Regions from separate parts of the Streptomyces sp. NPDC058751 genome, predicted to be linked through region 3. Evidence: riboswitches for the same ligand, from Rfam matches in the RefSeq annotation. Region 3 holds a riboswitch; each other region holds the start of a gene.
What was found. A riboswitch is a leader RNA that binds a small molecule or an ion and turns the genes downstream of it on or off. The one in region 3 is predicted to bind cyclic di-AMP.

Region 1: it holds a riboswitch for cyclic di-AMP, as region 3 does, so the genes downstream of both, ACFW6B_RS24300 (C40 family peptidase) here and ACFW6B_RS07435 (transglycosylase SLT domain-containing protein) in region 3, are expected to answer to the same signal.
Region 2: it holds a riboswitch for cyclic di-AMP, as region 3 does, so the genes downstream of both, ACFW6B_RS33460 (M23 family metallopeptidase) here and ACFW6B_RS07435 (transglycosylase SLT domain-containing protein) in region 3, are expected to answer to the same signal.
Region 4: it holds a riboswitch for cyclic di-AMP, as region 3 does, so the genes downstream of both, ACFW6B_RS10385 (C40 family peptidase) here and ACFW6B_RS07435 (transglycosylase SLT domain-containing protein) in region 3, are expected to answer to the same signal.

Annotation. Positions count from the first base shown of each region.
Region 1 is NZ_JBHYPZ010000027.1:23,205-25,393, forward strand. Features, by position in the region: gene ACFW6B_RS24290 (alpha/beta fold hydrolase) at 1-159, shown strand, start outside; gene ACFW6B_RS24295 (hypothetical protein) at 253-537, opposite strand; cyclic di-AMP (ydaO/yuaA leader) riboswitch at 1,037-1,208, shown strand; gene ACFW6B_RS24300 (C40 family peptidase) at 1,216-2,189, shown strand, end outside.
Region 2 is NZ_JBHYPZ010000047.1:23,079-25,267, reverse strand. Features, by position in the region: gene ACFW6B_RS33470 (dihydrofolate reductase family protein) at 1-271, shown strand, start outside; tRNA gene ACFW6B_RS33465 (tRNA-Met) at 319-392, shown strand; cyclic di-AMP (ydaO/yuaA leader) riboswitch at 727-883, shown strand; gene ACFW6B_RS33460 (M23 family metallopeptidase) at 895-1,935, shown strand; gene ACFW6B_RS33455 (aldo/keto reductase) at 2,071-2,189, shown strand, end outside.
Region 3 is NZ_JBHYPZ010000005.1:160,140-162,328, reverse strand. Features, by position in the region: gene ACFW6B_RS07440 (HAD family hydrolase) at 1-324, shown strand, start outside; gene ACFW6B_RS07435 (transglycosylase SLT domain-containing protein) at 456-1,226, opposite strand; cyclic di-AMP (ydaO/yuaA leader) riboswitch at 1,230-1,391, opposite strand.
Region 4 is NZ_JBHYPZ010000008.1:102,760-104,948, reverse strand. Features, by position in the region: gene ACFW6B_RS10390 (LysE family translocator) at 1-224, shown strand, start outside; gene ACFW6B_RS10385 (C40 family peptidase) at 317-790, opposite strand; cyclic di-AMP (ydaO/yuaA leader) riboswitch at 794-975, opposite strand; gene ACFW6B_RS10380 (hypothetical protein) at 1,328-1,633, opposite strand; gene ACFW6B_RS10375 (ATP-dependent Clp protease proteolytic subunit) at 1,641-2,189, opposite strand, start outside.

The sequences.
Region 1 (2,189 bases), on a different contig from region 3:
GCCGTGCGGGTCGAGGGCGGTGACCACGCGATGCTCCGCCGCGCGCGGACCTGGCACCGGGTCACCGGCGCCACGGTCGCGGATCTGGTGACCCGGATCGGCGACGGGCTCGACCCGCTCCCCGCCGGCCGGCCGGGCGGCGAACCGGACGTTCTCTAGCGCCTGGTGCGGCGAGTGGGGGTCCCCCCTGCTCGAAGAGCTCGGGGGAGCGTGCATGGCGTCGCGGGACAGACGGGAATTTGACGACAGGCCCTAGGACCCGTCCGGCAGGCGGGAAGGGACGGACAGGTCCTGGCGGCCGGACGGCAGGGGGGTGGGTGCGTCGAGCCGGTCGTCCGGGTCGGGGGCCGCGGACAGGGGGCGGCGGGCGCCGGACGCCGGCCGTGCGGCGGACGAGGGGAGCGGGGCGCCGGTCGACGGATCCCAGCTCAGGATCCACTCGAAGTCGCGTTGCAGCCGCCGGGCCTCGCTTCGTACGAGCCTCGGTATGTCGCCGCGTTCGGAGATCAGTTGGGCATAGATCGGCGCATCGTGCACGTGGGGTCCTCGGCTCGCTCTCGTGGTCTGACGTGCCACGACGGTACGGGCGGCACGCGGCGACAGCGGTGATCCGGCCGGTTCGGCCAGAACCGGTCAAGGTGTGACCGGCAGGCGCCGTCGATGTCGAACGAGGTGCCGGGGAAAGTCGGTTCTCTGCACACTTTCGACACGTCCGAGGCGGCCGGGTGCGCGACCGGCGGGCCGGGGCGGGGTGTGCCCGTCCGTCCGGGAAGGAACCGGTACGCAACGGGGCGGGCCGGACGGGCGGGAATCGGGGCCGGGGCCGGGTCGGGAAGCGGGTCCGGTCGCCTCAACGGCCGTGCTCAGCGGCCGTTTCGAGCACGGCCCGTGTCCTCTCCGTCGCACTGCGGTGCGATGCGATGAAGGTCACGAAAACGTATCGGACATCTGGGGCGTGGATCTTCACATCGGGTGCACAACATGGCTAAGTTGGCCACCTGGCCGCCCGATTCCCTCCGGCGGAGCTCGCCGGGCGGCGCGGCCTCCGCCGAGTCCTGCCTGTCCTCGTGGCAGCGGGAGCCGGGGACCCACCGAACTTGGGGTGAATCGGCCAACTGCCTTTCGGGGCAGGGGTCGTAGGGCATACCTTCCGGAATCGTCCGCCCGAACCCGACAGCTAACCCGGTAGGCGGACGACGGAAGGAGCACCACTCCATGGCGCCGGAAAGCACCCCGCCCAGCAGCGAAGAAGTCGCCCGACGGCTCTCGTCCCTCTACGACCAGGCGGAGTTCGCCACCGGCAAGTTCAACGGGACCCGCGCCTCGTCGAACTCCGCCCGCAGGCCGGGCCGAGGGGGCGCCGGTCAAGGGAGCGGGGTCTCCGACGCGGACCGGGACAACCTGATGCAGCAGTGGTTCGACGGGGCGCGCTCCCGGGTCGGACCCGTGGCGCCGGCCACGCTCCCGGCCGACAGGCAGCCGGGGCGTGGCGGTGGCGGTGGCGGTGCCCGTCCCAAGGGAGGCGGGAAGGGGTCCAAGGGGTCCTCGTCCGACCTTCCGACGGTGTACGAGCTGGAACAGATCATGCGGCCCGCCGCCGAGTTGACGGCCGCTCCGATGCTGGAGCTGACCGCCGGTCCGGCTTCGGAACCGGCCGGGCGCCCCGCGCTGGAACTGACCGCGGGTCCGGCGGCCGGGTCCCCCGCGGTACCGGGACCCGGAACGGGGTTCCGTGCGGCGCTTCCCGCGGTGCCCGCTCAGGCCGCCGCGCCGCAGAAGCCCTCCCCGCAGGTCAAGAAGCAGAATGCCCGGCGCAAGCTCGCCGCCGCCCAGGAGTTGATGTCGCGGCACGTGTCACGGCAGAACATGCCCGTCGCGCAGGCGCCGGCGATCGAGTACCGGCCGACGGAGCAGCCCCGCCTCCCGTCGGCCCCGCAGACCGGTACGTTCCCGTCGGTCGGTCAGACCGGTACGTTCCCCTCGGTCCCGCAGGGTGTGGGGCTCCCGTCCGCCGCTCAGACCGGTACGTTCCCGTCGGTCGGTCAGACCGGTACGTTCCCCTCGGTCCCGCAGGGTGTGGCGTTCCCGTCGGCCCCGCAGACCGGTACGTTTCCGTCGGTCGGTCAGACCGGTACGTTCCCCTCGGTCCCGCAGTCGCCCGCCTTCCAACCGGCGCCCCAGCCCGCCGC
Region 2 (2,189 bases), on a different contig from region 3:
CGCCGCCACCGTCTACAGCAGCCTGGAGCCGTGCGCCCACCGCGCCTCACGGCCCGTCCCGTGCGCCCGCCTCATCCTCGACGCCGGTGTGCGGCGGATCGTCACCGCCTGGCGCGAGCCCGACACCTTCGTCACGGACGCCGACGGGAGCGGGCTCCTCGCGGCCGCGGGCGCCGAGGTCGTCGTCCTCCCCGAGTACGCGGCCCGCGCGGAGGCCCCCAACGGGCACCTCGCGGACCGGGCGTCCGCGTCGCCGGAGGGGCGTGTTTAAACGGATGTGCTTCGGGTCCCGCGGATGGCGTACACTGGTCTCAACGACGCGGGGTGGAGCAGCTCGGTAGCTCGCTGGGCTCATAACCCAGAGGTCGCAGGTTCAAATCCTGTCCCCGCTACTGAAGGCCAAGGGCCGGAACTCGGATTCACGAGTTCCGGCCCTTGGTGTTTTCACCCCGTCGCAGTTCAACGCGGCCCCCTCTTCACGGCCGCACCCCTGGCCCGGTCACCAACGGTGACCGACCGTTTGCCTTTGCATGACAACTGACCGGCCGTCAGGAAAATCGATGCAAGCGACATCCGGTCAACTCGCCCGTTTTTCGTCACCCATGACCCCAAAGTCCAGGCCAAGAGCCGTTAATGATCAGCCGGAACAGCTTGGAATTCGGTGCCTGGGTCTATTAACGTTCGATAACGCAGCGCGGTCGTCACAACCGTCACAAGAGACGGCTCCGTGCGCACGCGCCGAATCCCGCAAGGGAACCGGGGACCCATCTCGTGGGGTGAATCGAGCGTAATCCGCCGTGGAGACACGGTGGCAGTACGCCCGTAGGAGACCTTCCTGCTCCGAACCCGTCAGCTAACCCGGTAGGCGGCAAGGAAGGAAAGGAGTGCGCCCACGTGGCGTCCAACCGGCCCGCTCAGCCAACCCCGTTCGCGCCGAACGAAACGCACACCTTCGGCTACGGCAAGGACGAGGGTCCCTGGGAGGAGTGGAATCCCACCGCGGATTCCGTCGCTCCCGTCCGCGGCCGGCACCGCACGGGCAAGCAGCGCAGCGGCGGCGGAGGACTCGCCCGCAGCTCCACGGTTCTCGGCGTCGGCGTCATAGCCGCAGTCGGAGGCGGTGGCATCGCCAGCGCCTCTCCGGACCAGGCGCCCGTCTCCATCTCGATGCCCGACCTGTCGTCGGTCACCGAGTCCGCCAAGGCCCTGGTGACGGACGGCGGATCCAGCACTCCCCAGGGCTCCACGACTCCGCTCACCACCGCCGGTCTGACCAGCGTCGACGAGGCCCATGGCGCCACCGACGCCGGTGAGGCGCTGCGCGACCGCATCATGCAGCAGGCCCAGTCCCAGCAGAACCGGGCCGACACCGCCACCCAGAAGGCCGCCCAGACCGCCGCCGCGCAGAAGGCCGTCCAGCTCGCAGCCAAGCAGCAGGACGAGGCGGAGGCCAAGGCCGCCGCGGTCAAGGAGAAGGCGGAGGAGGCGGCCAAGGAGAAGGCCGAGGCCGAGCGCCTCGCCGAGCTCGCCAAGAGCTACGCGCTGCCGACGTCCTCGTACACCCTGACCTCGACCTTCGGCGAGGCCGGCGCCCTGTGGTCCTCCGGCTACCACACCGGGCTCGACTTCGCGGCGCCCACCGGCACGCTCCTCAAGGCGGTCCACAGCGGCACCGTCACCGAGGCGGGCTGGGCGGGAGCGTACGGCTACCGCACGGTCCTCACCCTCGACGACGGTACGGAGCTCTGGTACGCCCACCAGTCGTCCATCAGCGTCACCGTGGGCCAGAAGGTCGCCACGGGCGATGTCATCGGGCGGGTGGGCGCGACCGGCAACGTCACCGGGGCGCACCTGCACTTCGAGGTGCACCCGGGCGGCGCCGCCACCGGCATCGACCCGACGGCGTGGCTCCAGAGCAAGGGCATCAACCCCTGACCTCCGATCTCCGGCAGCCCTGACGTCAACCCCCCCCGGCGTCAGGGCTGTTGGTCGTCCGGGCGCGGACGACGGCGCGCGCGGGCCCCGGAGCCGACGGAATATGCCTGTCCGGCAAGGGCGTTGACGCCGGACATGACTTCTCTTCGCAAGCTCGGTCCGTCCGACCTCGAGGTCTTCCCGCTCTCCCTCGGGGGCAACGTCTTCGGCTGGACCGCCGACGAGACCCGGTCCTTCGCCGTGCTCGACGCCTA
Region 3 (2,189 bases):
GACGAGTTGGCGTCGGCGGCGCGGGGGGTGGTCGGTTCGCTGGCGACGGTCACCATGTCCGGGCCCGGCACAGTCGAACTCCAGCCATGCGGGGTGACCAAGGCGACGGGGCTCGCTCTCGCCGCGGCGCATCTCGGGCTCACCCCGTGCGCGACGATCGCTTTCGGGGACATGCCCAACGACATCCCGATGTTCGACTGGGCGGCCCGGGGTGTGGCGATGGCCAACGCCCATCCGGAACTGAAGGCGGTGGCCGACGAGGTCACCCTGTCGAATGAGGACGACGGGATCGCGGTCGTCCTGGAGCGCCTCTTCGGCTTCTAGCGACGCTGCCGTACCCGCCGCCGCGTCCGTACCGCATCACCGCCACACCCGTATGCACCACCGACACACCCGCCGACGGGCCTGGAAGGCGTCGTCGGCGGGTGCGGTGAAGACGGGGTGCGGCGGTGCGGTCAGTAGGCGCCGTTGACGTTGTCGATGGAGCCGTACTTGTCGGCCGCGTAGTTGCAGGCCGCGGTGATGTTCGCGACCGGGTCGTAGATGTTCGTCGACGTGCCGGGGACGTGGTAGGCCCGGAAGGTGGGGTCGATCACCTGGAGCAGGCCCTTGGAGGGGATGCCCGCGGCGGCGTTGGAGTCCCAGTTGTTGATGGCGTTGGGGTTGCCGGAGGACTCGCGCATCACGTTGCGGTGGATGCCGTTGTAGCTGCCCGGGATGCCGGCCTTGGCCATGACGTCCAGGGATTCCTTGATCCAGCCGTCGAGGTTGTCGGCGTACGACTTGGCGGAGGCCTGGGTGGCGGTGGTCGCCTTGGACTTGGCGACGGCGGGGGTCGCTTTCGCCGTGGTGCTGACGGTCGTCGACTTCAGCGTCTTCGTGCCCACGGTCAGCTTCAGGCCCGGACGGAGCACGGAGGGGTTGTCGCCGATGACGGCGCGGTTCGCCGCGTACAGCTTCTTCCAGCCGCCGCTCTTGGGGTACTTCTGCGCGACCTTGGAGAGGGTGTCGCCCTTGACCACCTTGTAGGTGACGAGCTGCACGTTGGGGACCACCGCGGTGGGGGCGGCCTTCGCCGCCTGGGGGGCCTGCGCCGGGGTGGCGGCGTTGGCGCCGGTCGCGCTCACGAGCGGGAGGGCGAGGGCGATACCGCCCGTTCCGGCGACGATCATGCCCCGGGTGATGACGTTGGTCTTCGTGCGGCGGTGCTTGCCTCGTACGGGCATGGCGAATTTCCTCTCCGGCGCCTGCGAGGTGAGCTGTCGGGTTCGGGCGGGAGATGCCCGGCCGCGCTTGTGGGCACGGCTTCACCCCGAGCCGGTCCGGTGTGTCCGGATCGGCGGCTTACCTGTGGTTCCCCCGCTCCTGCCGTGCGTGGGTCGATGGGTTGCCGGGCGGCGGCAGGATTCGGCGGTCCGCCCGGGGTCGACCAGAACGTATGTGAGAGCACATGTCCGAAACAAGACGAGATTTGACCGCGAAGATCGCTTTGGCCTAGTTGATGCACGGGCAAAAAGTCCGATTGTGTCGGAATTGAATCCTCAACTCGCCTTCCGTGGAAGGGGTGGGTCGAGGGAGCCGCGCGGTGGCGCCCCGGTCGCCCGGTGACCCAATTCACGAGACCAAAGAGCATCAAGGTCGCATGAGGGGTAATTCGGGCATTGCGGCCGTGTCGGCGGACGTGTCGGGCTCCTCGAAAGATGCCGAGCAGCCCCCGGTGGAGCGGGAATTGTGGTGCGGGACACATGGGGGCACGGGCCTGTGGGGGCGGAGCCCGCCAGCCGGAAGCGGGCCGGACCCGGGCGGCGGCCGTGCGGCGAAGTGCGCCTCGCGGTAACGGGTTTCGGTGTGACGTTCGGTCAGTGACCTTTGGGAGGAAGGCTCTTCTTTCGGGCTTGGCGGAGAACGGCTTCGTCGCAGCCCTCGCCGGCGACCCCGCGGGTAGCCCCGCCGCCGCTCCCGCGGGCGAGTGCGCCGCTCGTGACGAAGTCCCGCGCGTCGATCGTGTACGTCTTCCGGGTCCCCTCCGCGCGCCCGGGGCCTGCGGGGTGCGCGCGGGCTCCGTCGAGCCCCGGGTTCGCCTCCGGGCTCCAGGTCTCCTCCAGGCTCCGGGTCCCTCCTCCGTCGCCTTGAAGCCGAAGCCGAAGCCGAAGCAGACCGACCGGGCGTTTTCCTTTCGCCGGCCCGGC
Region 4 (2,189 bases), on a different contig from region 3:
AGTTCGTGCCCGCGGGCAGCCCCGCGATGCCGCGGACCCTGCTGCTCGCGCTGATCGTGGTCGCCCTGGCCCTGGTGTGGTTCCCGGCGGTCGCGCTCCTGGTGGACCGGCTCGGACGGTGGCTGCGCGGGCCGCGGGCCGCACGGGCCGTGGCGGGGCTCACCGGCGGCGCCCTCACCGTCCTGGGCCTCGTCCTGGTCCTGGAATCCCTCGGAAGCCGATAGGGCGTCGGAAGCCCGTCAGGGGCCCGTCAAGGGCCCCAGGGCCCTGGGGGCCCGCTCCGGGGCGGCGGGGTCCGCCGCCCCGGGCGAAAGGGTCAGCCCACCCTGCCGTACCAGACGCTTCTCGTCCAGATCTTCTGGAGCTTGACCACTTCCCCGGTCTTCGGGGAGTGCCAGATCTTGCCCTTACCGGCATAGATGCCGACGTGGTACACGTTCCGCCCCGAGTGGAAGAACACGAGGTCACCGGCCTTGCGGCGCGAGGCCGAGACGTGGTGCGTCTTGTTGTACTGGGCCGCGGCCGTACGAGGCAGCTTCTTGCCCGCCTTCTTGTACGAGTAGAGCGTGAGCCCGGAGCAGTCGAACCGGTGCGGCCCCGTGGCGCCCCACTTGTACGGGGAGCCGTGCTTCGACGCCGCGACCTGGAGTGCCCTCGTCGCGACGGTGGCCGCCTCGGCCTCCGACGCGGCGCCGGGAACCACGAGGCTGCCGCCCACCGCGGCAAGGGTGAGCGCCGAGGCCGTACCGGCCCGGGTCCACAGCGACGGGACACGATTGAGCGCAGTCATGCGCAACCCTTCGTCAGCCGCCTGTGAAGGATGACCTGTCGGATTCGGGCTGGCGAAGTTGCCCGGCCGCGGTTGCGGCTTCACCCCAAGGACCGCCCGGAAACTGCTCCGGCGGCCCGTCTAGCTGGGTCCTCCACTCCTGCCGATGCACTTCTGTCGACCGGGCATCCGGGCGGCGGCAGGACTCGGCGTCCGCCCGGACCGCCCCGCCGCTGTGGCGGGGGCTTGTCGTCGGAAGGGATCTTGACTCATCAGAGTCGGAAAATCCGAGCGGAACCGGCGTTTTGTGGGCTTACTCACCACTCACCCGTTCTAGTGAACATCCCTCCGTTCGAGCACGTGTTGGGGACACCGACGAGGCCCGCACCTGCGGCGAAGGGCCTCATCCGGCTTCTGGGCCCCGCGTGTTGCGCAACTCGGAGGGGTCGCGGAAAGGATCGAGGAATACGCCATCGGGGGGTACTCCATCCGGTCCGTTTGAGTCGTCGTCGGCCGTCATGGGGATCCGGCGGGTACGGGACCTTCGGTGGGGGTTCGTCAACTTCCCGGCCCGGGCGGCACGGTGACCCGGGCCGCCCGCCGCTCTCCGTCGAGCACCCGCAGGGCCTGGGCCAGCGTCGGGGCGTGCACCTCGCTCTCGCCCCGCTGGTGCATCAGGGTGAGGGCGTCCCGCAGGGCCACCGCCTTGCCGACCAGTGCCTGAGCGGCCCTCAGACCGCCGTAGGTGTCTCCGGGGCGGGACGGGTTGATCCGGCCGAGCAGGTCGACCACGTCGAGATAGCGGTCGATCAGCTCGGCCTCGGCGCGGGTCAGGGCGGGCAGCGGGGGAAGGTCCGGGATCATCGGCCGCTCACCTCGCGCCGGGCGTCCGGGAGGAGGGCCTGCGGCCCGGGACGATCCGGTCGATCAGCCCGTGGGCCAGCGCCTCCGGGGCGTCGAGGACCCTGTCGCGCTCGATGTCCGCCGCGACCCGCTCCGGACTGCGTCCCGTGTGCCGCACGAGCATCTCCTCCAGGATCTCGCGGGTGCGGACCAATTCCTCCGCCCGGACGGCCAGATCGTCGGCCCGTCCCTCGACCGGCTCCGGGAGCGAGGGCTGCCGGAGGAGGACGCGGGCCCCCGGCAGCGCGAGCCGCTTGCCCGGAGTCCCGGCGGCCAGCAGCACCGCCGCGGCCGACTCCGCCCGGCCGAGGCAGATCGTCTCGACGTCGCAGGCCACGAACCGCATCGTGTCGTAGATCGCGGTCATCGCGCTGAAGGAGCCGCCCGGGGAGTTGATGTACAGCGAGACGTCCCGCTCGGGCGCCCGGTGCTCCAGGTACATGAGCTGCGCCGTCACGTCGCTCGCCGAGGCGTCGTCGATCGGTGTCCCGAGGAACACGATCCGCTCGCCGAGCAG